Regions from separate parts of the Comamonas sp. FG99 genome, predicted to be linked through region 2. Evidence: predicted binding sites of a transcription regulator. Region 2 holds the regulator's gene; each other region holds the start of a gene.
The links. The regulator FNR, encoded in region 2, switches genes on or off when oxygen is low (the NO sensors DNR and NnrR bind a similar motif). The targets are predictions, from matches to a motif close to TTGATNNNNATCAA.
Positions count from the first base shown of each region.

Region 1 (7,810 bases), on a different contig from region 2:
ATCAGCTTCACCCTGCGCGCGCTGGCCCACCTGCTGCGCTACCCCGACGCCGCGATGCGCGCCCACCTGCCCGACATCCATGCCGCGCTGAACGCCGAAGACGCGATCGGCCGCGTGCGCCGCGCCGAGCTCGACGCGCTGATGGACCGGCTGCTGGCCGAGGGCCTGGATGCCGAGGCCGTCTATGTGGACCTGTTCGACCGCGGGCGTGGCACCGCGCTGCACCTGTTCGAGCATGTGCACGGCGACTCGCGCGAGCGTGGCCCGGCCATGGTCGACCTGGTGAAAACCTACGAGCAGGCCGGCCTGCTGCTCGACCCCGCCGAGCTGCCCGACCACCTGACCGTGCTGCTGGAGTTCGCCTCGACCCAGCCCACGCAGCAGGCGCGCGCCTTCATCGGCGAGTTCGCGCACATCCTGCAATCGATTGCCGCGGCACTCGCGCGCCGCCACAGCGACTATGCCGCGGCGCTGGCCGCGGTGCTCGACCTGGCGGGCCAGCCGCTGGCGGCCGGGGCGCCCGCCGCCGCCCCGGCCGACGAGCCGCTCGACGCGAGCTGGGAGGAGCCCGCCGCCTTCGGCGGCTGCAGCAGCCAGGGCCAGGCCGCGCCGGGCACGCCGCAACCCGTCCACCTCATGCGGCGCCAGCCACCGGCCGGCGCCGCCCGCTGAAACCCGAGGAGCCCGCCATGCCACTCGCCGTGCACAACTTCCTGTTCGTCGTCTACCCCTACATCTGCCTCGCCGTCTTCCTGATGGGAAGCCTCGCGCGCTTCGACCGCGACCAGTACACCTGGAAGAGCGATTCCTCGCAGCTGCTGCGCTCGGGCCAGCTGCGCTGGGGCAGCAACCTGTTCCACATCGGCATCCTGTTCCTGCTGTTCGGCCACACCGTGGGCCTGCTCACGCCGCACTTCATGTATGGCTGGCTGATCACCGCGCCGCAAAAGCAGATGCTGGCCATCGTCTCGGGCGGCATTGCCGGCCTGGTGTGCTTCATCGGCCTCACGCTGCTGCTGCACCGGCGTATTTCCGACCCGCGCATCCGCCGCACCAGCCACCGCACCGACCTGGCGATCCTCGTCATCCTGTGGGTGCAGCTGGTGCTGGGCCTGGCCACGCTGCCGGCATCGTTCTCGCACCGGGCTGACGCCAGCGCCATGCTGGTGCTGGCCGATTGGGCGCAGCGCATCGTCACCTTCCGCCCCGACGCCTCGGGCCTGGTGGCGCTGGCCTGGCCGTTCAAGGTACACATGGTGCTGGGCATGACCATCTTCCTGCTGTTCCCGTTCAGCCGGCTGGTGCATGTGTGGAGCGGCCTGGCCTCGGTGGCCTACCTGGCGCGGCCCTACCAGCTGGTGCGCTCGCGGCGGCTGAACCTGCCCGAGAACCGGGAAGGGGGCCAGGCATGAGCGCAGCACAGCATTCCACCGCAGGCTGCGGCAGCCACGCCTGCAGCTGCCAGGAGAGCGAGGCGCCCAGCCTGCCGCGCATCGAGGCGCCGCTGGGCGCGGCGCGCGCTGCCCCGCCTGCGCCGCGGGTCAACGGCATCGCCTTGTGCGATGCCGGCGAACTGCTTGATGCCGCCGAGCTGCGCCAGCGCGCCTGCACCGAGCTGCTGCGCCAGGCCGCGATGGGCGAGGGGCTGCTGGCGGCCGACGATCCGGCGCCCCACGCCGGCGCCATCAGCGAGGCGGCGGGCATGGCCATCGAGCGCCTGCTCGACACCGCGCTGCAGCTGCCCGAGCCCGGCGACGAGGCCGGCCGCCGCCACCATGCGGCCCATGCGGCGCGCTATGCCCGGGGCGAGCGCGTGCGGGCCCGCCATGTGCTGTTCGCGGTCACGCCCGGTGTGGATGTGAACGCGCTGCGTCAGCGCGCCGAAGCCTGTTTGCTCGACGTGCGCAGCGCCACGCCCGAAGAGCAGGCCGCGGGCGACCGCTTCGCCGCCGCCGCGAAGGCCAGCAGCAATTGCCCAAGCGCAGCCGAAGGCGGCCACCTGGGCTGGCTGCAGGTGGCAGACTGCGCCCCCGAGTTCGCCCGCGAGCTGTTCGGCCATGCCGAGGTCGGCGTGCTGCCGCGCCTGGTGCACAGCCGCTTCGGCCTGCATGTGGTGGAAGTGCTGGCGCGCGAGAGCGGCACCGTGCCGCCCTACGAGCAAGTGCGCGCCGCGGTGCTGCAGCAGCTGCGCCAGCAGAGCTTCGCCACGGCGCTGTCGCAGTACCTGCGCTTGCTGGCGGGGCGGGCGCAGCTGGTGGGCGTGGATCTGGAGGGGGTGGAGACGCCGCTGGTGCAGTAGGCCTCGTGAGGGCGGGGAATGGTATGAAAAAAGATAGCTGCTACCGCACGTAAATCAATGAATTCAAATATTTTTCATATGGAAAACATTGCTGGTAAGGCGCTGGAAGCTATCGTTTCAGGACTCTCCAGCCCCATCGGCAGCTTCCGCCGCCGGCGAAGCCAGCGGGTCCCACTGCGCCCAATCGGGCCCGAACAGCTCGGCTGGATGCGGCGAGCGCTCCGACCCGTTGCCGCAGGCCATGGCGTTCGCGGCGCAATAGCGGTCGCAGCCCCAGCAGGTACGCTCGGGGTGGGCGGGGTTGATCGGAAAGCGTTTGGCCATGGCGGGCGATGAAGAGGACAATCCCACTGTGCGCGCCCGCCCGGCGCATGGTTTTGATCTGGATCAGCCGCGGCGCTCGCCCCGCGCCTGATCCAGCGGCCGGCAGCGACAATCCATGGCTGTGACCCTGCAACTGCATACCCCTCCTGCCGCCGGCTTCGACGAGCCGTTCGGCATGCTGCATGCCTGCCACGGCCGGGTGCAGCGCACGCTGGCACTGCTGCAGCGGCTGGGCGAACACCTTGCCAAGCGTGGCAGCGAGGATGCCGACGGGCAGGCCCGCGACGCGGCGGCCGACGTGCAGCGCTATTTCGACCTGGCCGCGCCGCTGCACCACGACGACGAGGAGCGGCATGTGTTTCCCGCGCTGAGGGCCGCCGGCCAGGCCGCGCTGGCCGATGCCCTGCATGCCGAGCACGAGCAGATGGCGCTGCTGTGGCCCGGCATCCGCGCCGACCTGCAGGCGGTGCAGGCCGGGCATGCGCCGCAGGGCCCGGCGCTGGCGGCGGCGCGCCGGCGCTGGGCGGAGTTCGCGGCGCTCTATGCCCGCCACATCCAGGTCGAAGAGGCCCTGGCCTACCCCGAGGCGCGCTCGCGCCTGGGCCTGCCCGAGCAGGCCGCGATGGGCCGCGACATGGCGCGCCGCCGCGGCGCCCGCTACCCGGACGCGGCGCCATGAGCGCGGACGGCACCGAGGCGCCACGGCGCCCGCTGGCGGTCAAGATCGGCGCCATCGGCTGCGCGCTGCTGGTGCTGGCGCTGGCCGCCATCGGCCTGACGCTGCGGCTCACCTGGTCGCTCGAAGGCGGCGCCGCCGCGATCAACGAAGCCGGGCGCATGCGCATGCAGACCTGGCAGCTGGCGCAGGCGCTGCCCTCGGGCGATCCGCAGCGCCTGGAGCCGCTGCTGCGCCGCTTCGACGCCAGCCTGGCCCTGCTGCAGGCGGGCGACCCCGTGCGCCCGCTCGCCGTGCCGCGCGACGAGGCCTCGCGCGCCGCGCTGGCGGCGGTGCAGCAGCGCTGGCAGCAGCTGCGTGCCGCCTGGCGGCAGCTGCCTGCCCAGCCCGCGGGCGGCGATGCGGCGCAGTCGGCCGCGGTTGCGCGCCAGGCCGAGGAATTCGTGGGCGGCATCGACCGCCTGGTCAGCACCATAGAGAGGCAGCTGGCGCGCTGGACCACGCTGCTCAATACCGCCCAGTTCGCGATGATGGCGCTGGCCATCGTGGCCGCCATGGCGCTGCTGTATGCGGCGCAGCTGCTGGTATTTGGCCCGCTGTCGCGGCTGCAGGGCGCGCTGGCGAGCGTCGAGGCGGGCGACCTGTCCGCGCGCGTGCCGGCCGATGGCGGCGACGAGTTCGGCGCGGTGGCCCGGGGCTTCAACCGCATGGCGGTGCGCCTGCAGGACCTGTATGCCAGCCTGGAGCGCCGCGTGCAGCAAAAGACCGAGCGCCTGCAGGCCGAGCGCGCCCGGCTGGCGGCGCTGTACGAGGGCGCGGCGCTGGTGGCCCAGTCCGACTCGCTGCAGGCGCTGGCCCAGGGCTTTGCCGCGCAGACGCGCTACGTCGCCCGGGCCGATGCGGTGGCCGTGCGCTGGTGCGACGAAGACAACCGCCGCTATGTGCTGCTGGCGTCCGAAGGGCTGCCGCACGAGATGGTCGCGGCCGAGCACTGCGTGCCCACCGGCGACTGCTTCTGCGGCCAGCCCCAGGCGCAGGCCAGGACCCGGCTGGTGGCGTTGCACGACTGGCGCGGCGGCGCGCCCTGGAGCGCCGGCCGGGCGGATGCCGGGCAATGCCGACGCGCCGGCTTCGCCTGCGTGCTGAGCGTGCCGGTGCGGCTGCACGAGCGCATGCTGGGCGAGATCGACCTGTTCTTCCGCGCGCCCACCGAGCTGGCGGCCGACGACCGCGCGCTGCTCGATGCGCTGGCCAGCCACCTGGCCGGCGGCATGGAGGGCCTGCGCGCCGATGCCCTGCAGCGCGAGGCGGCGGTGGCCGATGAACGCGGCCTGCTGGCGCGCGAGCTGCACGATTCGATCGCGCAGGGCCTGGCCTTTCTCAAGATCCAGGCCGCGCTGCTGCGCGACGAGATCGCCCGTGCGCCCGAGGCTGGCGAGCGCGTGCAGGGCCGGCTGGCGGAGCTGGATGCGGGCATACGCGAGAGCCTGTCCGACGTGCGCGAGCTGCTGCTGCACTTTCGCACCCGCACCAATGCCGAGGACATCGCGCCCGCGCTGCGCACCACGCTGGCCAAGTTCGAGCACCAGACCGGGCTGCCCGCGCAGCTGAGCATCGAGGGCGAGGGCATGGCACTGCCGCCCGACGTGCAGGTGCAGGTGCTGCACGTGGTGCAGGAGGCACTGTCCAACGTGCGCAAGCATGCCCAGGCGCATGCCGTGTGGGTGGACGTGCAGCAGGCGCCGCAGTGGGTGGTGGAGGTGCGCGACGACGGCCGTGGCATGGAGGACGCGGCCCCGGCGCTGGACGAGACGCATGTGGGCCTGCGCATCATGCGCGAGCGCGCCGCCAGCATCGGCGCCGCGCTCGATATCGCCTCGGTGCCCGGCGCCGGCACCTGCGTGACCCTGAGCCTGCCGCCGCTGCCGGGCCCGCAGCCCGCGGCCGCACTGGCCGAATCGGAAAGGATGCCGCCATGAGCATGCAGACCCCCCGGGCCAGCGCCATACGGCTGCTGGTGGTCGACGATCACCCGCTGTTTCGGCGCGGCGTCACCGCGCTGCTGGCCACCCAGCCGCAGCTGCAGGTGGTGGGCGAGGCGGCGGATGCCGGCGAGGCGCTGCGCCGCGCGGCGCAGCTGCAGCCCGACGTGATTTTGCTCGACCACCACCTGCCCGGCGTCAGCGGCGTGGACCTGCTGCCCGGCCTGCGCGAGGCCGCGCCGGCCGCGCGGGTGCTGATGCTCACCGTCAGCGAGGATGCCGACACGCTGGCCCTGGCGCTGCAGCGCGGCGCCCACGGCTACCTGCTCAAGACGGCGGACAGCGAGGTGCTGGTCGCGGCCATCGAGCGCGCGCTGCGCGGCCAGTCGACGGTGAGCATGGAGATGACGGACAAGCTGGTCAGCGCGCTGCAGGCCCGGCAGCCGCAGCCGCCGGCGCCTGAGCCGGCCGCCGCGCCGGCGGACCCGCTGGAGCAGCTGTCGCCGCGCGAGCACGAGATCCTGCGCGAGATCGCGGCCGGCGCCAGCAACAAGGAGATCGCCCGCAGCCTGGCGATCGCCGAGACCACGGTGAAGATCCATGTGCAGCACATCCTGCGCAAGCTCGGCCTTTCCTCGCGCGTGCAGGCGGCGGTGCTGCTGACCGAGGGGCGCGGGCGCGGCTGACGGCCCGCGATGCGTCCCCGAAAGGTGCAGGGGCGCTTACTTCGCCAGCGTGAGCGTGCCCTTCATGATGGCCGAGTGGCCCGGGAACGAGCAGAACCAGGCGTAGTTCTCGCCGCTCTTGAGCTTGGACACGTCGAAGCTCACCGAGGCGGACTCGCCGCCGCCGAGCACCTTGGTATGTGCGATCACGCGGCTGTCGCCGGGCTTCACATAGTCCTTGTCCAGCCCGGCGGGAATGCCGTCGGTGGCGGTGGCCTGCATGTCGGCGGCCTTGGTGAGCACCCAGTTGTGCCCCATGGCGGCCTTGGGCAGCTTGCCCACGTGCTTGAGGTTCACCGTGAACTGCTTGCAGCTGGCCGGCACCGCGATGCTGGTCTTGTTGAACTGCATCGCGTCATTGCCCTCGATCGCCACGTCGCAGGCGGCGGCCATGGCGGCGGGTGCGGCCAGCAGCGTGCCCAGCAGCAGGGCGAGGTTGGTGCGGAATTTCATGGTTTTTCTCCCAGGTTGAAAAAGCAGGCAAACGCATAGTTTGCCAAACCGCGGCGGGCGCGGCTTGGATCTGGATCAATGTCGCGCGCCTTCGAGCCGCAATCCGGGCGCATGCGGCCGGGCCGCGCCGCCCGCCAGCCCCCGCACCACCTGCAGCGCCATGGCCAGCGCGCCCACGATGAACACCACGTCGCCGAAGGTGCGCACCCAGCGCAGGGTCTGCAGCAGCGGCTGCTGCATGAAGGCCTCGCTGCGCGCCCACCACAGGCCCTCGCTCACGCTGGCGTGGAACTGGATGATGCCGATGGGCAGCAGGCTGGTGGCGATCATCAGCACCAGCCCGGCGTTCAGGCCCCAGAAGGCGGTCTTCATCAGCGTGTCGCTGAACACCAGTTGCGGGCGCACATAGCGCAGCACCAGCAGCGTGAAGCCCAGCGCCAGGAAGCCGTAGACGCCGAACAGCGCGGCATGCGCATGCACTGGCGTGGTGTTCAGGCCCTGGATGTAGTACAGCGCAATCGGCGGGTTGATCATGAAGCCGAAGACGCCCGCGCCCAGCATGTTCCAGAAGGCCACCGCCACGAAGCAGGCCAGCGGCCACTTGAGGTTCTCCATCCAGGGCGCGCGGCCCCTGAGGCGCCAGTTCTCCCAGGCCTCGTGGCCGAGCACGATCAGCGGCACCACCTCCAGCGCGCTGAAGGCCGCGCCCACCGCCATCACCGGCGTGGTCGTGCCCGCGAAATACAGGTGGTGGAAGGTGCCCGGAATGCCGCCCAGCAGGAACAGCGAGGCCGAGGCCAGGCTGGCCGAGGTGGCCATGGGCCGCGACACCAGCCCCATGCTGCTGAACACGAAGGCCAGCGCGGTGGTGGCGAAGACCTCGAAGAAGCCCTCCACCCACAGGTGCACCACCCACCAGCGCCAGTACTCCATCACCGACAGGCTGGTGCGCTCGCCATAGAACAGGCCGGCGCCATAGAACAGGCCGATGGCGCCCACCGAGGCGGTGAGCAGCGCCAGCAGGTTCTTGTCCTCCTTCTTGCCCGGTGCGTGGCGGGCAAAGAGGGCGGGCAGCACGCCGCGCAGCATCAGCACCAGCCACAGCAGAATGCCGACCCACTTGAGGATCTGCCACAGCCGGCCCAGGTCCACATACTCATAGCCTTGGTGGCCGAGCCAGAAATTCCATTCGGGCGGCATCTTCTGCGCGATCGCCAGGTAGTTGCCCACGAACGAGCCCACGCAGACGAACACCAGCGCCCAGAACAGCACATCCACGCCGAGCTTCTGGAATTTCGGGTCCTTGCCGCCGTTGATGACCGGCGCCAGGAACAGGCCCACCGCCAGGAAG
Region 1 is NZ_JBMDII010000026.1:41,574-49,383, reverse strand. Features, by position in the region: gene narJ (nitrate reductase molybdenum cofactor assembly chaperone) at 1-672, shown strand, start outside; gene narI (respiratory nitrate reductase subunit gamma) at 690-1,412, shown strand; gene ACODRX_RS17440 (peptidylprolyl isomerase) at 1,409-2,299, shown strand; gene ACODRX_RS17435 (DUF3079 domain-containing protein) at 2,417-2,623, opposite strand; gene ACODRX_RS17430 (hemerythrin domain-containing protein) at 2,739-3,302, shown strand; gene ACODRX_RS17425 (type IV pili methyl-accepting chemotaxis transducer N-terminal domain-containing protein) at 3,299-5,278, shown strand; gene ACODRX_RS17420 (response regulator) at 5,275-5,967, shown strand; gene azu (azurin) at 6,004-6,459, opposite strand; gene ACODRX_RS17410 (nitric-oxide reductase large subunit) at 6,535-7,810, opposite strand, start outside.
Region 1: a site for FNR is predicted at 2,677-2,690, ahead of ACODRX_RS17430 (hemerythrin domain-containing protein). Genes of this name have one in related genera too.

Region 2 (7,810 bases):
TTCGCAAGCAATTTCTGGTCGCTGTATGTGACCGTCATCACCGTCGTGGGCATCGTGGCCTGCCTGCTGCTGCTCATCATCACCTCGCGCAAGAAGGTGCAGGCCACCGCGGACAACACCACCGGCCACGTGTGGGACGGCGACCTGACCGAGATGAACAACCCCATGCCGCGCTGGTGGATGTGGCTGTTCGTGCTGACCATCGTGTTCGCCGCCGGTTATCTGGCGCTGTACCCGGGCCTGGGCAGCTTTGCCGGCCAGAAGGGCTGGTCCTCGGCGCAGCGCTACCAGGACGAGGTGGCGCAGGCCGCCAAGGAGCTGGCCCCCGTTTATGCCCGCTTCGACGGCATGGCGCCCGAGGCCCTGGCCAAGGATGCCCAGGCCATGGCGATTGGCGAGCGCCTGTTCATGAACAACTGTGCGCAGTGCCACGGCTCGGACGCGCGCGGCAGCAAGGGCTTTCCGAACCTGAGCGACGGCGACTGGCTGCACGGCGGCACGCCCGACAAGATCCACGAGACCATCGCCAAGGGCCGTATCGGCACCATGCCGCCGATGGCCGCGGCGGTGGGCTCGTCCGAGGACGTGCGCAACCTGGCGCAGTATGTGCTCAGCCTCTCGGGCAGCCCGCACGATTCGCTGCGCGCCAGCCTGGGCAAGTCCAAGTTCACCGCCTGCGCCGCCTGCCATGGCATGGACGGCAAGGGCAACCAGGCCCTGGGCGCGCCCAACCTGAGCGACGACATCTGGCTGCACGGCTGGGGCGAGGCCGCGATCGTGGCCATGATCAACAACGGCAAGACCAACCAGATGCCCGCGCAGGAAGACAAGCTGACCGAGCAGCAGATCGGCGTGCTCACCGCCTACGTGTGGGGCCTGTCGAATGGCTCGGCCGCGGTGGCGGCGAAGTAGGGCGGGCCCATGAGCGGTTCTGAGCACCCTGGCGGGTCCGCCGGCAAGCGGGTGATCCCGATCGCCGCGGCGCCGCCCGACGATGCCGCCTCGGTATCGCTGTACGAGGCGCACCAGAAGATCTACCCGCGCTCGATCCGCGGCCTGTTCTCGCGCTGGCGCTGGCTGATGGTGTGGCTCACCCAGCTGGTGTTCTACGGCCTGCCCTGGCTGTCCTGGGGCGAGCGGCAGATGGTGCTGTTCGACCTGGGCGCGCGGCGCTTCTACATCTTCGGGCTGGTGCTGTACCCGCAGGATTTCATCTACCTCACCGGGCTGCTGGTGATCTCGGCGCTGTCGCTGTTCCTGTTCACCGCGGTGGCGGGGCGGCTGTGGTGCGGCTTTGCCTGCCCGCAGACGGTATACACCGAGATCTTCCTGTGGATCGAGAAGGTGGTGGAGGGCGACCGCAGCGCGCGCCTGCGCCTGGACCAGGGCGGCTGGAGCCTGGAGAAGCTGCGCAAGAAATTCCTCAAGCAGCTGCTGTGGATCGCGATCGCGCTGTGGACCGGCTTCACCTTCGTCGGCTACTTCGTGCCCATCCGCACGCTGGCGGCCGAGCTGATGGCGCTGCAGGGCTCGTGGCAGCTGTTCTGGGTCGGCTTCTACGGCTTTGCCACCTACGGCAATGCCGGCTACCTGCGCGAGCAAGTGTGCAAGTACATGTGCCCCTATGCACGTTTTCAGAGCGCGATGTTCGACAAGGACACGCTGATCGTCAGCTACGACCCGCAGCGCGGCGAGCGCCGCGGCCCGCGCGCCAAGGCGGTGGACTACCGCGCCAAGGGCCTGGGCGACTGCATCGACTGCAAGCTGTGCGTGCAGGTCTGCCCCACCGGCATCGACATCCGCGACGGCCTGCAATACGAATGCATTGGCTGCGGCCTGTGCGTGGACGCCTGCAACACGGTGATGGACAAGCTGCAGTACCCGCGCGGCCTGATCCGTTTTTCCACGCAGAACGCGGTGGCCCGGGGCTGGAGTGCGGCGCAGATGATGCGCCGGGTGCTGCGCCCGCGGGTGCTGATCTACAGCGCGGTGTTGCTGGCGCTGTCGGTGGCCATGGTGGCCAGCCTCTATGTGCGCACGCCGCTCAAGGTCGACGTGGTGCGCGACCGCGCCGCGCTGGCGCGCATCGTGGCCGGCGGCCGGCTGGAGAACGTGTACCGCCTGCAGATCATGAACGCCACCGAGGCGGCGCGCAGCTACCGCATCGCGGCCAGCGGCCTGCCGGGGCTGGAGGTGGCCTCGGAGCCGGAGGTTCTGGTGGAGCCGGCCCAGGCGCGCTGGGTGGCCGTGCGGCTGCAGCTGCCGCACGAGAGCTGGGGTAGCCAGGAGGCCGGCTCGCACACCATTTATTTCGACATCAAGGCGCAGGGCCATGCCGAGCAGGTGCGGGAGAAGTCCATCTTCCTCGTGCCCCGCTGAGCGCCCCGCGCCCGATCCCATCGCATTGCAAGGAGCTGACCATGAACCGCAATCTGCCGCAAACCGCGCCGGCCGCCGATGCCGGCAAGCCCTGGTGGAAGTTTCTCTCCGTCTGGCTGCTGCTGTCCGGGCCGGCCCTGGTGGTGGTGGCCGGGCTGGCCACGGCCTGGATCGCGGTCCGTGGCCAGGACCCGGTGGTCGACGACAACTACTACCAGAATGGCTTGAACATCAACCAGCGGCTCGCGCAGCCGCAAAAGAGCCTGGCACCGGCGCTCAAGGCACGCAACCATACGGCCACGCCGGCATCGGACCAGCCGCAATAGCGCGGCAAGCAAGAAGGGGAGACGCAGATGCTGCTGCAACGATGGATGTGGATCGCCTGGCCTGCATTTTTGCTCGCGGGCGTGCAGGAAATGCTGGTCTTCGCGGTGGTCGATCCGCACGACCTGACCTGGGCGGGCGAGCCGCTGCCGCTGAGCCGCACCGGCATCTACACGGTGGCGTTCTTCGTGTTCTGGGCGCTGATGATGGTGGCTACCGCGCTGACCACGCTGCTGTCGCTGTCGCCGTTCGAGGTCAACCGCTGCCCGGTGCCGAGCGACGACCGGCCCGATGCCTGCCGGCGCGGCGATTCGCAAGAGAAGTGCTGCTGAAATGCCTTGGGCTCAGGCGCGCATGGCAGTGGAATCAGTGGCAGGGCGCCTGGCTGCTGTTGACCAGGCCCTTGAGCTTGGCCGCGTCGATGATGCGCACATGGCGCTGCTTGACCTCGACGATGCCCTCGTCGACGAACTTCGAGAAGGTGCGGCTCACCGTCTCCAGCTTGAGGCCGAGGTAGCTGCCGATCTCCTCGCGCGTCATGCGCAGCACCAGCTCGGTCTGCGAGAAGCCGCGGGCATGCAGGCGCTGCACCAGGTTGAGCAGGAAGGCCGCCAGGCGCTCCTCGGCGCGCATGCTGCCCAGCAGCAGCATCACGCCGTGCTCGCGCACGATCTCGCGGCTCATGATCTTGTGCACATGGTGCTGCAGCGCGTTCACCTCGCGCGACAGCTCTTCGAGCCGCTCGTAGGGCATCACGCAGACCTCGGCATCCTCCAGCGCGATCGCGTCGCAGGAATGCTGGTCGCGGGCCACGCCGTCCAGCCCCATGATCTCGCCAGCCATCTGGAAGCCGGTCACCTGGTCGCGCCCGTCCTCGGTGGTGATGCAGGTCTTGAAGAAGCCGGTACGGATCGCATACAGCGAGGTGAATGCCTCGCCGTTGCGAAACAGCGCCTCGCCGCGCTTGAGCTTGCGCCGGGTGGAGACGACCTCGTCCAGGCGCTGCATCTGCTCGCTCGGCAGCCCCACGGGCATGCACAGCTCGCGCAGGTTGCAGTTGGAGCAGGCGACTTTGATGGCGGTAGTGGACATGCAGTGATTCCGTTGGCTTGACATTCATCAACTCCGCTGGCGCATGACCCGGAGCCTGTGTATCCGTATTGTGAACCATGGGCCGCCAATCCTTCTTGATCTGGGTCAAGGACAGCCGGAGCACGCCGGCGCATAGTAGTTTTTCTGATGGAAGATGCTGCGATGATTGCCTTGACTCCCGAGCTGCTGCGCCGTTTCGACGTGCCTGGCCCTCGCTACACCTCGTACCCGACCGCCGACCGCTTCGTCGAGGCCTTCGGCGCGAGCGACTACGCCATCGCGCTGGAGCAGCGGCGCTCGCACCCGGGCCGGGCGCAGCCGCTGTCGGTCTATGTGCACATCCCGTTCTGCGAGTCGCTGTGCTACTACTGCGCCTGCAACAAGATCGTCACCCGCCACCCCGAGCGCGGCGACCAGTACCTCGACTACCTGGAGCGCGAGCTGGCGCTGCATGTGCGCCACGGCGGCAGCGACCAGGCGGTGAGCCAGCTGCACCTGGGCGGCGGCACGCCAACCTTTCTCAGCGACACCGGACTCCAGCGCCTCATGGACATGCTGCGCCGCCACCTGCGCCTGGTGCCCGGCGGCGAGTATTCGATCGAGATCGACCCGCGCACCGTCACCCGCGAGCGCCTGCAGCTGCTGGCCGGGCTCGGCTTCAACCGGCTGAGCTTCGGCGTGCAGGACTTCGAGCCCGCGGTGCAAAAGGCGGTGCACCGCGAGCAGGCGGCCGAACAGGTGTTCGAGCTGGTGCGGGCGGCGCGCGAGCTGGGCTTCGAATCGATCAACGTCGACCTGATCTACGGCCTGCCCAAGCAGACGCCGCAGAGCTTTGCACGCACCATGCAGCAGGTGCGCGCGCTGCGCCCCGACCGCATCGCGCTCTACGCCTACGCCCATCTGCCGGAGCGCTTCAAGGCCCAGCGGCGCATCGCCACCGCGGATCTGCCCGCGCCGTCCGACAAGCTGGCCATGCTGGCCCAGGCGGTGGATGCGCTGCAGGCCGGCGGCTATGTCTACATCGGCATGGACCATTTCGCGCTGCCGCAGGATGCGCTCGCCGTGGCCAAGCGCCAGGGCCGGCTGCATCGCAACTTCCAGGGCTACAGCACCTATCCCGACTGCGACCTGCTGGCCCTGGGCGTATCGGCCATAGGCCGCATCGGCGCCACCTACAGCCAGAACGCCAAGACGCTGGAGGAGTACTACGACCTGATCGACCAGGGCCAGATCCCGGTGGTGCGCGGGCTGGCGCTGTCGCGCGACGACTTGATCCGCCGCGCGGTCATCATGGCGCTGATGTGCCAGGGCAGCCTGATCATCGAATCCATCGAGCAGGCCTGGCTGATCGACTTCGGCCGCTACTTCGCGGCCGAGCTGGAGCAGTTGCGCGCGATGCAGGAGCAGGGCCTGGTGCGCCTGGGCGGCGAGGAGATCGCGGTAACCGACATGGGCTGGTATTTCGTGCGCGGCATCGCGATGGTGTTCGACCGCTACCTGCAGGCCGACCGCAACCGCGCGCGGTTTTCCAAGATCATCTGAACATGCTCTGGGGCGTAGCCGTCACCGCCTTGCTGATGGGGCTGGCCGGCGGGCCGCACTGCCTGGCCATGTGCGCAGCCCCTTGCGCGCGCATCGCCGCGCCGCAAGGCGGCAGCCAGCCGATTGCCTGGGCGCCCGCCGGCGCTCCCGCCGCATGGCCGGCGGCACAGGTGGATGCCATGCGCCTGGCCGCCCTGCATGCGGGGCGGCTTGCCGGCTACGCGGCGCTGGGCGCGCTGGCGGCCAGCGCCATCGGCGGCTTTGCCCAGGGCGTGCAATGGGCCGCGGCGCTGCGGCCCGTGTGGGCGCTGGTGCAACTGCTGGTGTTGCTGTGGGGGCTGACGCTGCTGGCCTGGGCACGCCAGCCGGCCTGGATGGAACAGGCCAGCCGGCGCCTGTGGTCGCGGGTGCAGCAAGGCCTGGCGAGCCGCGGCCGGGTGCTGGCGCTGGGCCTGGCCTGGGCCTGCCTGCCCTGCGGACTGCTGTATTCGGCGGTGGCGGTGGCGGCGCTCACCGGCAGCGCCGCCGGCGGCGCGGCGGCCATGCTGGCCTTTGGCCTGGGTGGCACGCTGTGGCTGGTGCTGGGCCCGTGGCTGCTGGCGCGCGCGGGCCGGGCGGCCAACCGCTGGCGGCAAGACCTGGGCACCCGCCTGGCCGGCGCGGTGCTGGTGCTGATGAGCGGCTGGGCGCTGTGGATGCATGCCATGCAGCACGGGCCGGTGCTGTGGTGTTAGCATCTAAAAAGGGAGCTGCCAGCGCTGATGTTTAAAGGTTTTCAGGTATAAAAGTATTGGAGATCAATACCTGAAGAGCGCTGAAAGCTCTTGTTTTTGCATCTCAATGCACCAGCGCCACGGCGCTCTTGTAGAGCATGTAGCTGGCCAGGCACAGCAGCAGCGCGGCGAACACCTTCTTGAGCTGGGCCACCGGCAGCTGGTGCGCGGCCTTGGCGCCCAGCGGCGCGGTCAGCACGCTGCAGGCCGCCACCGACACCAGGCCCGGCAGCCAGATATAGCCCACCGCGCCCGGCGGCAGGCCCTGCAGGTGCAGGCCGGCGAGCATGAAGCCCAGCACATTCGTCACCGCGATCGGAAAACCCAGCGCCGCGCTGGTGGCCACCGCGTTGTGGATCGGCACGTTGCACCAGGTCATGAACGGCACGCTGATGAAGGCGCCACCCGCGCCCAGCAGGCCCGAGAGGCAGCCGATCAAGCCGCCCGCGCCCAGTTGGCCCAGCGTGCCGGGCATGGAGCGCATGGCCTTGGCCTCGCGCTTGAAGACCATGCGCAGCGCCGAATAGCCGACGAACAGCCCGAAGAAAATGCCCAGGTAGCTGCCCTTGAGCACCGCGAAGATGCCCAGGCTGGCCACCAGGCCGCCCAGCACGATGCCGGGCGCCAGGCGCAGGGCGATGTCCCAGCGCACCGCGCCGCGCCGGTGGTGCGCCCGCACGCTGGAGGCCGAGGTGAAGACGATGGTGGCCATGGAGGTGGCGATCGCCATCTTGATGGCCAGCTCGGGCGCGACCGACTGGCGCCCGAGCAGGTAGCTCATGAACGGCACCAGGATCATGCCGCCGCCGATGCCCAGCAGCCCCGCGAGAAAGCCTGCCACCAGGCCCAGGCAGGCCAGCATGGCGATGGTGAGGGGATCGATCAGGGGCATGGCGGGGCTGGAAAGAACAAAGGCCACCGTTGCCGGTGGCCTTTGCAGGGGAAAAAGGTGTTCGCAACATCCACCGGGCCGTCATCCTGAACCGGGGGTTCAGGTGGGCGAGGGCAGCTCAACGTTGGGTTCATCTGACGCGAGACGATCACGCTCGAGGAGCAATGTACCAAGCCCGTGCTCGTAGAGCATTGGTTCAAGGAACTATAAAGCCCGGCAGCGCTGCGAACGACTCCATTGTATGCGCTGCAAAGGGGCCGTCGGCGCAAACTCATTTATCAGCGCCGTGAGCCTGGTTAAATTTCTATACCTGCTTATTTGAGGGCCGAGTCCAGCCGCTCCAGCAGTGCCTGCAGGCGCGGCTCGTCCAGGTCCAGCGAGGCCTGCGCCGCCGGTGCGGGCTCGGGGGCGGGCGCTGCCGCTGCGGCCGCCGCTGCGGCCTGAGATTCGAGCAGGTCGAAGGCGATGTTCAGCGCCGCCAGCACCGCGATCTTCTCGCGGCCGCGGATCTTGCCGCTGTCGCGGATGCCGCACATGGCCGCGTCCACATGCTTGACGGCCGACTGCAGGCGCTCCTCCTGGCCTTCGGGGCAGCCCAGCATGTAGCTCTGCTGCATGATGTGTACTTCCATCTGCTTCATACGTCATCCTGTTCCGAGGTCTTGGGCAGGCGCTCGATCATCGCATCGACGCGCGCGCGAGCCGCGTTCAGCCGGGATTGTAAGGAGTCCCGCTCCTGGGTGAGGGAGGCGAGCTTGTCCTGCAGTTGCGCATGGGCATGCTGCAGGGCTTCGTGGCGGGCCAGCAG
Region 2 is NZ_JBMDII010000020.1:47,627-55,436, reverse strand. Features, by position in the region: gene ccoP (cytochrome-c oxidase, cbb3-type subunit III) at 1-912, shown strand, start outside; gene ccoG (cytochrome c oxidase accessory protein CcoG) at 922-2,379, shown strand; gene ACODRX_RS14770 (FixH family protein) at 2,421-2,705, shown strand; gene ACODRX_RS14765 (hypothetical protein) at 2,733-3,035, shown strand; gene fnr (fumarate/nitrate reduction transcriptional regulator Fnr) at 3,070-3,795, opposite strand; gene hemN (oxygen-independent coproporphyrinogen III oxidase) at 3,958-5,337, shown strand; gene ACODRX_RS14750 (urease accessory protein UreH domain-containing protein) at 5,340-6,071, shown strand; gene ACODRX_RS14745 (sulfite exporter TauE/SafE family protein) at 6,175-7,002, opposite strand; gene ACODRX_RS14740 (cell division protein ZapA) at 7,317-7,643, opposite strand; gene ACODRX_RS14735 (DUF904 domain-containing protein) at 7,640-7,810, opposite strand, start outside.

Region 3 (7,810 bases), on a different contig from region 2:
TGCAAGATCATTTCGATTCCTCCTCGCGCTCAGCGCGCACGCGCCAGCTTCTCGATCATGGGCTCGTACAGGCTCAGGTGCGGCTCGCTCAGCTGCTGCGGCCCCTTGCAGATGGCCTTGCGCAGCAGCTTCATCTCGATGACGAACAGCACGGTGTAGATCAGGATGAAGCCGGCGATGGTCAGCGCCAGCGTGCCCGCGCCCAGGTTGGAAACCGCCATGGCCGTGGGCAGCACGCCCTCGATGATCCAGGGCTGGCGGCCCAGCTCGGCCACCACCCAGCCGCATTCGGCCGCGATCCAGGGCAGCGGAATCGCCCACACCGCCACCTTGAGCAGCCAGGGATAGGCATCGAGCCGGTGGCGCGCCGACAGCACCAGGAAGGTGGCCGTCAGCACGATGAAGAACATGCCCAGCCCGACCATGACGCGGAAGGTCCAGAACAGCGGCCCCACCGGCGGCACGGTATCCAGCGCGGCCTGGTGGATCTGCGCATCGCTGGCCTGGCGCGGATCGTCCACATAGCGCATCAGCAGCAGCGCATAGCCCAGCGCGGCGCCTTTTTCCTCGAAGCGGGCGCGGGCCTGCGGGTCGATGGCGGCGTCGGACTTGGCCTCGCGGATGGTCTGCAGCGCGTCATAGGCATCGATGCCGGTGCGGATCAGCCCCTCGGCGCGCTGCACCAGATCGCCGATGCCGGGGATCTCGGTGGTCAGCGAGCGCGTGCCGATCAAGCCCATCACCCACGGAATGTGCACCGCGAAATGCGTCTCGCGCGCCGCGCGGTCGGGAAAGCCGAAGGCGGTGAACGCGGCCGGCGCCGGCTCGGTCTCCCACATGGCCTCGATCGAGGCCAGCTTCATCTTCTGGTGCTCGGACGAGAGGTAGCCGCTCTCGTCGCCCAGCACCACCACCGACAGCGCCGCCGCCAGGCCGAACGAGGCCGCCACCGTCATCGAGCGCCTGGCCAGGTGCACATGCCGGCCCTTGAGCAAATACCAGGCCGACACGCCGAGCACGAACAGCGCTGCGGTCACATAGCCGGCCGACACCGTGTGCACGAACTTGGCCTGCGCCACCGGGTTGGTGAGCACCGCGAAGAAGTCGGTCACCTCCATGCGCATGGTCTGCGGGTTGAAGGCCGCGCCCACCGGGTTCTGCATCCAGCCGTTGGCGATCAGGATCCACAGCGCCGAGAAGTTCGAGCCCAGCGCGACCAGCCAGGTCGCCACCAGGTGCTGCACCTTGCTCATGCGCTCCCAGCCGAAGAAGAACAGGCCGACGAAGGTGGCCTCCAGAAAGAAGGCCATCAGCCCCTCGATGGCCAGCGGCGCGCCGAAGATGTCGCCCACATAGTGGCTGTAGTAGCTCCAGTTCATGCCGAACTGGAACTCCATCACCACGCCCGTGGCCACGCCCATCGCGAAGTTGATGCCGAACAGCACGCCCCAGAACTTGGTCATGTCGCGCCAGATCGCGCGGCCGGTCATCACATACACCGTCTCCATGATGGCGACGAGTATGGACAGCCCGAGCGTCAGCGGCACGAACAGGAAGTGGTAGAGCGCCGTTATCGCGAACTGCAGCCGCGACAAATCGACGATATCGAGGTTCATGGCGAACTCCTTTCTCTGAGTCTTTCAAACATGGGGATTCAATCCTGACCATCGGGCCGGAGCCGCGCCAGCGCCGCCTCGAACCCGGGCGTGCCGCGCCGCGCCTGCCCGGCGATGCGCCCGCCCTCCAGCCACAGCAGCCGATCGGCCAGCCGCGCCTCGCGCCGCCAATGGGTCGCCAGCACCAGCGTGCGCCCCCGGGCCGCCTGCGCCAGGCGCTGCAGCACATCGTGCGCGGTGGCCGCATCCAGCCCCTCGGTGGGTTCGTCCAGCAGCCAGCAGCGCGCCGGGTGCAGCAGCAGCCGGGCCAGCGCCAGGCGCCGCGCCTGCCCGCCCGACAGGCCCAGCCCGCCCTCGCCCAGCATCGTATCCAGCCCCGGCGGCAAGGCCATCACGTCCGCCGCCAGCCCGGCCGCATCGAGCGCGCCCCACAGCGCGGCATCGTCCGCGCCGGGCGCCGCCAGGCGCAGGTTGTCGCGCACGCTGTCCGCGAACAGCTCGGTGCGCTGCGTCATCCAGCTGCACGGCAGCGCCGCGACGCTGCCCGACGCGGCCGGCAGCTCGCCCGCGATCAGCGCCAGCAAGCTGCTCTTGCCCGCACCGCTGGCGCCGATCAGCGCCACGCGCTCGCCAGTGCGCAGGCTCAGCTGCAGCGGCCCCAGGGCCGCCGGCTGCCCCGGGTAGGCCACACAGGCATCTTGCAGCTGCAGCGCCATGCCGGCCGGCGGCTGTGCCGGGGTCGCTGCATCGGCCTGGGGCTGCGCCATGGCCGCCGCGCCCAGGCGGCGCAGCGCCAGCCAGCTGCGCCCCGCCTCGGCCGCGCCGCGGCGCAGCGCGGCAAAAGGCTCCATCGCCGACAGCGCCAGCAAGATGCCCAGCGCGGCCAGCGCCGCGCTGATCTGCTGGCGCTCCACCAGCCAGCCCATGGCCAGCAGCGCCGCGCCCAGGCCCAGCGCGCCGGCCACGCCATAGGCCTGCGCGGCGCGGGCCTCGGCGCGGTACAGCTGCTCGTCGGCCCGCGCGGCGCGGGCGTCGCAGGCCAGCACTGCCGCCAGCTGCGCCGGCAGCCGGCCCGCCATCGCCAGCTCGGTCTGCCCGGCCACCAGATCCACGCTGCGCAGGCGCATGGCCTCCAGCGCCAGGGCGCGGCGGATTGCCGCCTTGCGCGTGCGCAGGCCATGCCACAGCGCAATCCCCCAGCCGGCCAGCAGCAGCCACAGGCCCGCCAGCAGCCCCAGCCACCAGCGCATGGCGCCCAGCGCCAGCGCGCTGAACAGCGCGGCGCCCAGCGCCGCCACGCCAGGCACCAGCAGGCGCAGGTACAGGCTGTCGAGCGCATCCACATCGGCGCTCAGCCGCTGCAGCAGCCGCGCCGGGCGCAGCAGCAGCTGGCGCGCCGCCTGGGGCCGCGACCAGTGGCGAAACAGCCGCTCGCGCAGCGCGGCCAGCACCGCCAGCGTGGCATCGTGCGTGACCAGCCGCTCCGCATAGCGCGCGCCGGTGCGCCCCAGCGCCAGCAGCCGGATGCCGGCCGACGGCATGAACACATCGAACACCAGCGCAGTCGCCGGTGCCAGCCCGGCCAGCGCGGTGGCGGTGATGAACCAGCCCGACAGGCCCAGCAAGGCCATGCCCATGAGCACCGTCGCAGCCGCCAGCAAGGCGCCGCCCAGCCACAGCCGGCGCCCGGCCATCGCGTCCAGGGCCTGCAGCAGGCGGCTTGCGGCATGGATGCCGCGCACACCGCACGCACTGCGCCTGCCGCCCGGCTTCATGCCGCCTCCCGCGCCGGCAGCTCGATCACCCGATCCATGCGCCGCGCCAGCTGCGCATCATGGGTGGCCACGATCAGCGTGCGGCCCGCGGCGATGCGCAGCAGGGCCTGCGTCACCTGCGCCGCGGTCTCCGGGTCCAGGTGGGCGGTGGGCTCATCCACCAGCAGCAGCCCGGCATGCCGGTTCAGCGCCAGACGCGCCAGCGCCAGGCGCACCACCTCGCCGCCCGACAGGCCGCTGCCGCCCTCGCCCAGGCTCATCCCCGGGCGGGCCTGCAGCACCGCGCCCAGCGCCGCCTGCTCGCCGGCGGCGCGCAGCTCGGAGGCGCCGACATGTGCCCGCCCCAGCGCCATATTGCGCTGCACCGAGCCCGCGAACACATGGGGTTGCTGGCCCATCCAGGCCATGCCGGCGCGCAGCGCGGCCGCGGTCTGCGCATCCAGCGGCCGGCCATCGATCCGCACCCGGCCCCGCTGCACCGGCGCCAGGCCCGCCAGCTGCGCCAGCAGCACCGACTTGCCGCTGCCGCTGGGGCTCCACAGCGCCACATGCTCGCCCGCCGCCACGCGCAGGTTCAAGGGCGCCAGGCGCGTCTCGCCGCCAGGCGCCTGTACCTGCAGGTCGAAGACCTCGACCGACATGGCCGCCGTGCCGCTGTCCGCGGCCGGCGCCATGCCGCCGACCATCGGCGCCGCCTGCCGGCACAGGCCGTCCAGCGCCTGCAGCGCCGCCTCGCCGGCGGCGCGGTCGTGCCACACCGCCGACAGATCGCGCAGCGGCTCGAAGAACGCGGGCGCCAGCAGCAGCACGAACAGCGCCTGGCCCAGGCTCAGCCTCTGGCCCCAGGCGCCGAACGGCAGCATGCCCAGCAGGTGAAAACCTACGTACACCGCCACCATGGCCACGCCCAGCGCAGAGAACAGCTCCAGCACCGCCGACGACAAAAAGGCGATGCGCAGCACGCGCATGCTGCGCTGGCGCAGCGCCTCGGCATGGCCGCGCAGCCGCAGCGCCGAAGCCTCGACCGCGCCCAGCGCGCGCAAGCTGCCCAGGCCGCGCAGGCGGTCGAGCAAGAAGGCGTTCATGCCGCCCATCTGCACCAGCTGCTCCTCGCTGGCGGCACGGGCGCGCCAGCCCACGATGGCCATGAACAGGGGAATCAACGGCGCCGCAACCACCAGGATCAAGGCCGCCAGCCAGCTCTGGCTGGCCACCGCCGCGGCGATCGCCAGCGGCACAATGCGCACGCGCCACAGCGCGCTCTGGTAACGCGCCAGCCACGGCACCACCGCCTCGGCCTGCTCGGCCAGCGCGCTGGCTGCCAGGCCCGAGGCGGCGCGCGCCTTGTCCAGCGGCGAGGCCTGGGCCAGGGCCTGCAGCACCTGGGCGCGCAGCCGGCCCAGCACGGCACGCGCGGCACGGTTGGCGCGCAGCATGCCCTGGCCTTCGCAGCAGGCGCGCAGCACGCCCAGCGCCAGCACGCCGGCCGCTGCCGCCAGCAGGCTGCGCAGCGGCTGGCCGGCCGCCATCTGCTGCACCGACCAGGCCAGCAGCGCGGCCTGGGGCAGCCACAGCAGCGCGGCGGCCCATTGCAGCGCCGTGCCGACCGGGGACGGCGCGGGCAGCTGGATCGACGGCGGTGGGCTTGGGTTCATGCTTGCGGCTGCGGCGACACTTCAGGGAAATGCCGCCGGACTCCTGTCGCCATCCATTGTCGGCGCCCATATACGGGTTTTCCATAGCCACAGCCACCCATCTGCGCCTTGCTTGATGTACATCAAGGTCTGGCGCGAATTCCAAGGTAGGCGTTGACGCTGGCGAAAACAGGGGCTCCCTTTATTAATTAGAATATGCTAAATTAGATTTTACTTAATTAAATATGTCAAGCCATGACCCGCAACAGACATTCATGCAAGAGGGCGCGGCCCAGGCCGCGGCCTTGCTGCGCGCCGTCGGCAACGAGCACCGGCTGCTGGTGCTGTGCCTGCTGCTCGCCCACACAGAGATGACCGTGGGCGCGCTGCTTGCACAGGTGCCGCTGAGCCAGTCCGCGCTGTCGCAGCACCTGGCGCGCATGCGCGAAGAAGGGCTGGTGAGCTTTCGCCGCGAAGCCCAGACCCTGTACTACCGCATCGAGAACCCCAACGTGGCGCGCCTGATCGCCACGCTCAAAGACATCTTCTGCCCCTGAACCACCGAGGCCTGCCATGCCCCTGCAAACCCTCTCCCCCCAGAAAGTGCAAACCCTGCTCGAGCGCGGCGCCGCGACGCTCGTCGACATCCGCCAGCCCGACGAGCATGCGCGCGAGCACATCGCCCAGGCGCGCTGCATTCCGCTGGAGCAGCTGAGCGCCGCCGCGCTGGCGCTCAAAGACGCCAATGCGGTGATCGTCTTTCACTGCCGCTCGGGCCAGCGCACCCGCATGCATGCCGATGCGCTGTGCGCCTGCGCCGGCGGCGAGGCCTACGTGCTCGAAGGCGGCCTCGACGGCTGGAAGCAAGCCGGCCTGCCAGTGCTGCGCGATGCCTCGCGCCCACTGGAATTGCAGCGCCAGGTGCAGATTGCCGCCGGCAGCCTGGTGGCCGCCGGCACCGCGCTGGGAGCGGCGGTGTCGCCGTGGTTCTACCTGCTGCCGGGCTTTGTCGGCTGCGGGCTGGTCTTTGCCGGCCTGACCGGCTTTTGCGGCATGGCCCGCCTGCTGATGAAGATGCCTTGGAACCGCCGCGCGGCGGCGGCCTGATCCGGATCAACCACTCAGAGGAGAAACATCATGAAATCCAACGTCGGCGGCCTCGACCGCCTGCTGCGCATCGTCGCCGGGCTGGTGCTCATCGCACTGGCCGCCACCCATGTCCTCGGCTGGTGGGGATGGCTGGGCGTGATCCCGCTGCTCACCGGCATCGTACGCTTTTGCCCGCTGTATACGCTGCTGGGCATCCGCACCTGCAGCAGATAGGCCAGCCGCCTCACCGGCTGGGCTCAGGCGACAAACACCGTGCGCGCCTCGGTGAAGCGCTTGCTGAAATAGGGATTGTCCATGGCCACCGTCTTGACGATGCCGCCCGTCGACGGCGCATGCACGAACTGCCCGTTGCCGGCGTAGATGCCCATGTGCGAATAGCGCCCGCCCAGCGTGTTGAAGAACACGAAGTCGCCGCGCTGCAGCCGGCCGGGGTCGATGGGCGCGCTCACGGTCGCCCACTGCGCGGTGGTGCGCGGCAGCCGGCGCTCGGTGATGCCCCGCATCGCATACAGCACCAGCCCGCTGCAGTCGAAGCCGCCCTCGGGCGTGTTGCCGCCATAGGTGTAGGGCGTGTTCACCACCATCATCAGCCGCGCATACAGCGGCTCGCGCAGCTGGCTGTCGAGCCCCAGGCTCACGCCGGCGACGCCGGCGACGCTGGCGCCGCCGGAGCGCGCGGCCTGGGGCCGCGAGGCGCAGCCCGCCAGCAGCGCGCCCGCCGACAGCACAGCACCCAACAACCATTCGCGGCGCGAGGCCGTGCCGGCGCCGCTTTGGCCACCATCCTGGCCGCTCTTGGCGGCGTGCATCGCGTTCATCATGAAGCACATTATTCACAATCGTGGCTAATCCAGTGAATCTGAATGTGTTTTTCCCGGCACGGCGCCACTCCATGCGCGGGCCGATCAGCAGGCTTGCCCCACTAGGAAAAACCTATATGCACGATAGAATGGTTGTCTGCCGAATCATTTTTATAACCTCCTTCCACGAAAGCGAGGACGCCCCATGGTGCAACTCTCCAGACGCCGGTTCATGCAAGTGACCGGCTCCACGCTGGCGGGATCGAGCTTGGCGGTGATGGGCTTTTCGCCCGCCACCGCGCTTGCCGAAGTCCGCCAGTACAAGCTCGCCGCGACCACGGTCACGCGGCAAACCTGTACGTACTGCTCGGTCGGCTGCGGCATCCTGATGCATGCGCTCGGCGATGGCGGCAAGAACTCCCGCCAGGCAGCGATCCACGTCGAGGGCGACCCGGACCATCCGGTCAACCGCGGCACGCTGTGCCCCAAGGGCGCGGGCCTGCTGGACTTCATCAATAGCCCCAACCGCCTGCAGTACCCCGAGTACCGTGCCCCCGGCAGCAGCGAGTGGAAGCGCATCTCATGGGACGAGGCCTTCGAGCGCATCAGCGGCCTGATGAAGGCCGACCGCGACGCGAACTTCATCGAGAAGACCGAAGACGGCCTCACGGTGAACCGCTGGACTTCCACCGGCATGCTGGCCGCCTCGGCCTCCAGCAACGAGGCCGGCTATCTCACCGCCAAGGTCGCCCGCTCCTGGGGCCTGCTCGCATTCGACAACCAAGCCCGTGTCTGACACGGCCCGACGGTGGCAGGTCTTGCCCCGACGTTTGGCCGTGGAGCGATGACGAACCATTGGGTCGACATCAAGAATG
Region 3 is NZ_JBMDII010000035.1:24,231-32,040, forward strand. Features, by position in the region: gene cydB (cytochrome d ubiquinol oxidase subunit II) at 1-11, opposite strand, end outside; gene ACODRX_RS20190 (cytochrome ubiquinol oxidase subunit I) at 30-1,616, opposite strand; gene cydC (thiol reductant ABC exporter subunit CydC) at 1,655-3,391, opposite strand; gene cydD (thiol reductant ABC exporter subunit CydD) at 3,388-5,046, opposite strand; gene ACODRX_RS20205 (ArsR/SmtB family transcription factor) at 5,301-5,582, shown strand; gene ACODRX_RS20210 (rhodanese family protein) at 5,599-6,132, shown strand; gene ACODRX_RS20215 (YgaP family membrane protein) at 6,163-6,348, shown strand; gene ACODRX_RS20220 (C40 family peptidase) at 6,372-6,956, opposite strand; gene fdnG (formate dehydrogenase-N subunit alpha) at 7,141-7,810, shown strand, end outside.
Region 3: a site for FNR is predicted at 5,159-5,172, ahead of cydD (thiol reductant ABC exporter subunit CydD). Genes of this name have one in related genera too.

Region 4 (7,810 bases), on a different contig from region 2:
GTGCCGCATAGGGCTTGAACGCGGGCTCGATGGCCAGGAACTCCTCGGTCGTCACCATGCGGCGGTGCACGCCGTGCTGGCGCATCAGCTCCACCGCATAGGCCGCATCGTCCACCGCCTGCTGCGAGGTGAAGAAGTGGGCAATGCCGCGCTCAAGCCGGTTGAAGCTGATGCCCGTCTCGGCCACCACCTGCTTGAGCGCCGCATGGCTGTACGCCCCGAGCGCCACGATCTGCTGCACGTTGCGGGCAAAGGCCTGGTCGTTGCACTGGGCCAGGAACTGCAGGCACCAGCGCCACTGCGCGGGGTCGAGCTGCGGGCGCAGCAGCAGCGGCGCCTCGGAATCGAACATCCACTTCAGCGCCTTGAGTGGCGCATGCTTGTTGGCCCAGGGCTCGCAATAGCTCACCGAGATCTGCGCCGCATTGGCAAAACTGGTTTCCAGCGCCGCATCGGGCTGGCGGTCGACAACGACCACCTCGTGCCCCGATTGCAGCAAATGCCAGGCGGTGCTGGTGCCGATGATGCCTGCGCCAAGAATGATGACTTTCATGCGCCACAGTGTGCTACAGCGCCATCAAATACAAAAGTAGGATTAAACTTTCAGCAAATTCATCAGATCAGCTAATACTGCAGACGTGGTCCCCGGCCGCTAGCGGCGGCGGCGCGAGGCGGCCGCGCCGGCCAGCAGCAGCGCCAGCACGGCCTGCATCGCACTCGCCAGGCCGGGTACCGGCGTGGGCATGGCGGCGGGCGGGATCGCCGGCCCGTCCTCGGGCAGGCCCACGGCCACCGGGTCCACGATCACGCCATTGGCCTGCAGGTCGCTGTCGCCCAGCTGGCCGTCGGCGACGCTGAACGCCACCGAGCGGCGGTCGGCCGCAAAGCCATAGCTGGCGGCGGGCAGCTGGTACCAGTGCGCGCTCGGCTGATCGGCGGTGGCGCCGAACTTCCACAGCACGGCCTGCGCGGGCGCGGCCTCGGGCAGCTGCAGCGTGACCGTGGCCGTGGAGCCCGCGGCCCCGCCCACCAGCACGAAGCCCAGGCCGCCATACGGAAAGCGCTGGCCCTGGGGCAGCGCCGGCTGGGTGGGCAGCGCGCCGTAGCCGGGCGAGTTGGAGGCAAACTGCCACTGACCACCTTCGCCGCCTCCGCTCACGCTGGCGCTTTGGCCATTGCTGCCGGGCAGGCTCGTGCCTATGGGCGTGGGCGCGGCGATGGCCTGCTGGGCCAGCGCGCTGGCCCAGCCCTCGGGCGAGACGGAGACCGCATAGAGCTTGTACGCCACGCCCACCGCCAGCCCGGCAATGGCCAGCGGCTGGGCGCTGCCCGCCGGCACAGCTTGCGCGGCGCTGGCCCAGGCGGCGGCCTGGCCGTCGGCGCCCTGGCCGGCCATCACCTGCTCCCAGCTCGGCGCGGGTGCGCTGGCGGGCAGGGCCACCGCGCGCAGCGTGCCGGCGGCGCTGGCCGTGGCGGTGAATTGCGCGCTGGTCTGCTCGTCCGCCTGCTGCTGCAGCGCCACGCTGGACAGCGGCGCCATGGCCACGGTGTCGCCGCGGAACTTCTTCCAGGCGGCGTATTGCAGGTCCTTGGCGGCCTGGCCGTCGTTGTAGAAGTCGGCATCGCCGCAGTCGCTGATGATCTGCACGCCGCCGCCCGCAGCCAGGCTGGCCGGCAGCGCGCCTATGCCTTCGGCCGCGCATTCGGTGGCGGGCTTGGTGAAGGCGCCGAGATCGGCGTTGCGCAGGCGCAGGTTGGTGGCCAGGCCGGCGGCGTTGGCGCTGCCATCCCAGCTGTAGAGCTGAAAGCTCAAGCCCGCGCCCGCGGAAGGGCCGGCGATGATGAGGTATTCGCCCGCCGCGTTCTTGCGGATCTCGCGGATGGCGCGGCCCTGCAGGTCGAGCCGGATGGGCGCGCCAAAGACCGCCGCCCCCTTGGTGCCGCCGTTGGCCGCGATGGCGAGATCCCTGTAGTTGCCGACCGGCACGATGAGCGCGTGCGTGCGGCCGCTGGCATCCGCGGGCGTGACCGCCGGGGCGCCGGGCGCGGCGACCATGGGCGCGCGAAAGCCGAACCAGGCGGCCGAGTCATCGGGGCTGGTGCTCATGCCCTCGATGGAAAAGCCCGCCAGCGTGGCGCTCTCGGGCTCCTGGTTGGCGCCGCCGCTGGAGCTGGCCACCAGGCCGAAATAGTCTGCGCCCAGGCCGTGCTGGTTGGCGCTGTCCCAGCTGCGCAGGTCTTCGCGCAGCCACTGGTAGTAGCCCTGCACCTGCAGCTGCGTGTCCCGGCCCGCGCCGCTGGCGTCGGCGGCGAAGAAGCGCCAGCGGTCGGCCCGGCTGTTGCCGCTCTTGCTGTTGGAATGCGAGCCGCTCAGGTAGATGCGCCCACCCAGCGCGAAGCTGGCTTCGATGTCCACCTCGCCATCGGCCTTGCAGCTGGCCAGGCCGGTCGCGCCCGCCGGGCAGCTGCCGCTGCTGATGCCCAGGCCGCTATCCACCAGCAACGGCGCCAGCGGCAGGCCCGACTGGTCGACCGCCCAGCCGAACACCGCATTGCCGTCGGGCGCCATGCCGGCGTTGCCGGAAAGATCGGGGTCTTTGGGGCCTTCGTCGTCGCCTACCAGCATGGTGCTGCCGCCGTCGCGCAGGATGGCGGTGGAGCCGTCGGAGCGGCCCGCGTACCAGCGCGTGCCGTCGCTGTTGCCCACATTGGCCGATGCGGCGTACTTGATGGTGCGCGTGGCGGTGGCGCCGGCGGCATTGCCCAGCGTGACGGTGATGTCCGCATAGCCCACGCCGGCAGGCGTGATCCTGAGCGTGGCCGCGCCATCGTTGTTGCCGGCCTGCAGGTTGGCGTCGGGCACCACCGCCTGATTGCTGGAGGTGGCGCTGATCTGCACCGCGCCCGCGCCCAGCGCGTCGCCAACCGTGAACGACAGCCCCTGGCTGGCCAGCGCATCGTAGGGATCGCCCACCACGCCGGAGTATGCCGACAGCGGCGGCAGCCCGGTGGTGGGCGCCGCCGCGGCGGTGAACGGCTGCGGCGTGGTGCTGGCGCTGCCGCCCACGCTGTTGACGGCGCGCACACGCAGTTGATGCTCACCTACGTCCAGGTTACTCAGCATCGCCTGACTGGCAGCCACCACGGCGGTCTGGCCCACGCCAGTGGTGAAGTCCGTGCCCACCGACACTTCCACCACGTAGTAGGCCGCCCCGGCCATGGCATCCCAGCTCGCGCTGACACTGTTGCCGCCCGGAGTCACCGACAAGTGCGCCGGCGGCTGCGGGCGCTGCGCGGGCGGCTCGGCTTCGGGCGCGAGCGCCAGGCCGTAGAACAGATTGCCGCTGGCCTGCGGCGCGCCGACCAGGGTCTCGAAAGCCCCGGCCAGTGCCTGGCCCTTGCCCGAGCGGTCGAACAGGCGCTGCACCTGGGATGACTTCTCGGTGGTGACCAGCAGCATCACATTGCCCTCGCCCGTATCCACGGCCACCAGGCCGTGGATGCCGCCCAAGGCCAGCGTTCCCGCCGCCAGCCACTTGGACTGGGCCGCGCTCCAGGCGTACTTCACGAGCTGGTCGCCGCCATTGTCCGCGCCATAGAGCGTGTCCAGGGCGCCGTCGCCATCCAGGTCCAGAAAGGCGATCCCGCGCAGGTTGCCCGGCGCCTTGTCGAAGGCCAGCGCCTTGGGCTTGCCCGCAGCCGTGGGCGGCGCGCCATCAAAGTAATTGAGCGTCTTGTCCGCATAGGCATAGAGCTGCCCCGCGGCCATCGTGAGTCCCTGGGCCTTGCTTTTGTATATCTGGGTGCCGCTGGTACTTCCGCTGGCGCCATACCAGGTTCCGCCCTGGTTGGCCGTGCCCTCGTCGCCGCTGGCCCAGGCAGCGCTGCAATCCTGGGTGGCGGCGCTGCGGATAGCCCCTTTGTCGATGGCCGAGGAACCCAGGCCTGCCACCCCGCCGATGCCGCCATCCGCCGCCACGAATGCCACAGCGCGCGGCGCATTGCTGGCAGCTTCGCCATCGAGCGCAGCCTTGGAATAGCTGGCCTCGACCGCATAGCCCGGCAGGGCCAGGCAGCGGCGGTCGGCAGAGCGGTTGAGCAGCCCTTCCGAGCCCTTGGTGCCAGCCATGAAAGCCTTGGCACCGGCGGCATTCGCCGTCGGCAACGCAACCGCCTGTACCCAGGTGCCGTCGGGTTGGTACTCGTCCACATAGATCGGCAGCGGGCCCGATCCCGAGGGGGCGACCCGGTATGCCACGAAATTGCCCTGAGTGAAATCCTTGGCCCCGGCCGCGCCGCACAGCACCATGCAGGCGGCGGCCACCGCGCCCCTGCTCCAGACCATTGCATATCCGCGCATTGCTTCTCCCATCCACGTCCGGCAAATCGCGCGACTGTAGAAGCCCCAGGTGACAGGCCTGTGACAGGCTTGCACACGCCCGCCCCCAGGCGGCCTGCCGCTACACTGCGGCTCCATGAGCAATTTGGACCCCGCCGCGCTGGAATGCTTGGCCGCCATCGTCGAGGAAGGCGGCTTCGAGAAGGCCGCGCTGCGCCTGCATGTGACGCAATCGGCCGTGTCGCAGCGCCTGCGCGCGCTGGAGGCGCAGGTGGGCTCGGTGCTGGTGGTGCGCAGCCGGCCGCTGAAGGCCACCGCTGCCGGGCAGCGCCTGCTCAAGCATGTGAAGCAGCTGCGCCTGCTGCGCGCCGATCTGGAGCGCGACCTGCAGGAGCTCGCGCCGCTGGCCCATGGCGACCAGGACAACGAGCGCATCTCCATCGCCATCAACGCCGACAGCATCGCCACCTGGGCGCTGCCCGCGCTGCAGGGGCTGGCGCAGCAGCGCCTGTCCCTGGAGGTGATCGCCGACGACCAGGATTTCACGCAGGACTGGCTGCGCTCCGGCGAGGTGCTGGGCTGCGTGACCACCCTGTCGCAGGCGCTGCGCGGCTGCCGCATGGTACCGCTGGGCGCGATGCACTACGTGGCGGTGGCCGCGCCGGGCTACGCCGCGCAGCATGTGCCGCAGGGCCTGTCGCGCGGCAATTTCCGCGACCTGCCCTTTCTCTCGTACAACCGCAAGGACGACATGCAGGCCGTGTTCGTGGCCCAGGCCATGGGGCTGCCGCGCGTGGACCTGCAGCACCTGTACCTGCCCAGCTCCGAAGGCCAGCTGCGCGCGGTGGCCGCCGGCTGGGGCCTGGGCGTGGTGCCCGAACTGCTGGCCCGCCCCGGCCTGGCCGACGGCAGCCTGGTCAACATCGCGCCCGCGCACGTGCTGGCGGTGGACCTGTACTGGCACTGCTGGAACCTGCAATCCGGCCTGCTGCAGGCGCTGACCGAGGCCATGCTGAGCACCGCGCGCGCCAGCCTGGAGCCGTCAGGGCAAACAGCCCCGGCGGCATGCTGAAACTCAGCGAATCAACAGCACCGGCACCTTGCTCGCCGCCAGCACCTGGGTGGCCACCGAGCCCACCACCAGCTTGGCCAAGGCACCATGGCCGCGCGTGCCCATGACCAGCAGGTCGTAGCCGCCCTCGTCCGCCACCCGGCTGATGGTCTCGCCGATCGGGCCGACCTTGCTCAGGCACTGCACCGCGACCTGGTGGCCCGCCAGGAACTCGCGCACCGGCGCCAGCACCTTCTGCGCCTCCTCGTCGAAATAGTCGGCCACCAGATCCTTGCTCAGCATCTTGGCGGCATGCGGCGGCAGCGGTGCGCTCACCGTGAGCGCGGTGTATTCGTTGCCCGCAGCCGCCCAGTTCGGATGGCTTACGAGGTATTCCAGCATTTTCTGGGTGTAGGCACTGCCGTCGACAGCCAGCAGAATTCGCATGTTCATGACTCCTGGGTTGGTGGGTGACCCACCAAGCATAGTCGCAAGACGGCGCCGCTGCGTTGATTCACGTCAGCTTCCAAGGGCATAGCATGCCTGATCCAGCCATGCAAGGCTATCGCGGCTCTTCATATGTCTCGAAGGCAAGATTGGCAACGCTGTTATCGGGATAGCTTCTCTTGTAATGGAAGGCCGTGTCTTTCAAGCGCGCCAGCGCATGCGGCCCCAGATGGCCCTCCAGCTCACTTTTGGGGAAGGAGTACATCATTGCGACGATCTCTCGGGGGTCCTCAAGATTATTGGATATAAGATCATTCAAATACACATGGAAATTGGCATCACTTCCATGAAAAACCCTTATCGCCTGCAGCCAGCTTCCATATGTGGAGATGGATGAAATACCCAGCTCACTAACAATGGGAGAAAACTTAGGCCGAGCATTCCCCAATAAATCCAGCACATCCGCGCTTTCTGCCATGGACAGTCTTTCGTATATTCCCATGGGGATCGAAAGATGAGAGAGCAGGACTGTCTTGCCGTATAAATTGTCAGAATTAAATATTTCATCAATAATTTCCTTGGGTTGACCGTAGTCAATTGACAAGACATGCGCCAGCTCGCCATAGTATTCATCGGAACTGATCAGATCCTTTTCATAGGCCTTTTTTATCAAGCCGACCGTGTCTTCGTAATTACCTGAGCGCCAATAATCAAAGAGCACGGCCCGAATTTCCGCGCGATCATCTCCCGTGCTGATTTTTTCGATCCTGTCATTCAACGCCGCCCCATCAGGCCCATCTCCATGGATACCGGAATTGCGCATGTAGAAAATGGCCAATGCAATGGCAGCCCCCATCAATAGGAAATAGATTATTTTCCTGGTCGTCCACATAGCAGTCTCCCTCCCTCGAATATTTCAACTGCGATTGCCCCGCGGGGCATACCAGCCCGCGCATCAATCCACGACCTCCGCCGAGGCGCGGCGTCAAGAACAATCCATCGGCGGCCGTGCGCCGCCCGCGCTCCTCCCCTCAAGGCTCAGACCGCCACGGTGAAGCCTGGCCGAAACCCCTCCTGCTCGCCCTTGCGCGCATAGCCCAGCGGGTTGGCCACCACGCGGCAGCGCCAGGGCCGGCCGTCGGCATGCGTGCCGCTGGCCACATAGTCGCTGGGCGCATGCAGGTGGCCGTGGATCCACAGGTCGGCATGGGGCAGCAGCGCATCGAGCTGGTTGCAAAAACCGGCCGTGCCCGGCGTGAGGCCGTAGCGCGGATCGGCGCTGCGCAGGCTGGGCGCGAAATGGGTGACCGCCACCGTCGGCCCGTCGAAGGGTTGGAGCAGCGCCGCGCGCAGCCAGTCCTGGCACCGCAGGGCCTCGTCGCGGATCTGCGCCGCCAGAAAGGGCTCGCCATGGCGCGTGGTGGCGGTCTTGCCCAGGTAGAAGTTGGCGGCCTTGTAGGCCTTCTCGCGCTGGCGCAGCAGGCTGCCCACGTCCTGCACGCCCGAGTGCAGCGCGATCGCGTCGAAGTCGCTCCACAGCGCGGTGCCGGCGAAGCGCACGCCGCCCAGCACATGCACGCCGCGCTCCAGCAGCACGATGCCCAGGCGCTCGCAGCAGGCGGCAAGCCGCTGGTAGGCCAGATCGAAATCCATGCCGTCGAACTCGTGGTTGCCCGGCACCATCAGCACCGGCACGGGCCAGCGCCCGCCGGCCGAGCGCGGGCTGAATTGCGCCAGCCCGAAATCATCGCCCGGCAGCCGCGAGCCGGGCTGGTATGAGCCGATGTCGCCGGCGAGCACCAGCACATCGGCGCCGGGCGCCGGCACGGCGCGGAAATGCGGATCGGTCTCCAGGTGCAGATCAGAGAGGACTTGCAGCTTCATGCCGCCATGCTAACCGCTGCTACAGCGGCAGCTCCTGGTCGGGGAAAGCGGCCTTGGTGGCGCGCTCCAGCGCCAGCAGCATCCACGCC
Region 4 is NZ_JBMDII010000026.1:16,286-24,095, forward strand. Features, by position in the region: gene ACODRX_RS17305 (D-amino acid dehydrogenase) at 1-553, opposite strand, end outside; gene ACODRX_RS17310 (choice-of-anchor U domain-containing protein) at 653-4,345, opposite strand; gene ACODRX_RS17315 (LysR family transcriptional regulator ArgP) at 4,476-5,411, shown strand; gene ACODRX_RS17320 (universal stress protein) at 5,415-5,837, opposite strand; gene ACODRX_RS17325 (hypothetical protein) at 5,953-6,729, opposite strand; gene ACODRX_RS17330 (metallophosphoesterase) at 6,876-7,721, opposite strand; gene ACODRX_RS17335 (LysR family transcriptional regulator) at 7,741-7,810, opposite strand, start outside.
Region 4: a site for FNR is predicted at 5,900-5,913, ahead of ACODRX_RS17320 (universal stress protein). Genes of this name have one in related genera too.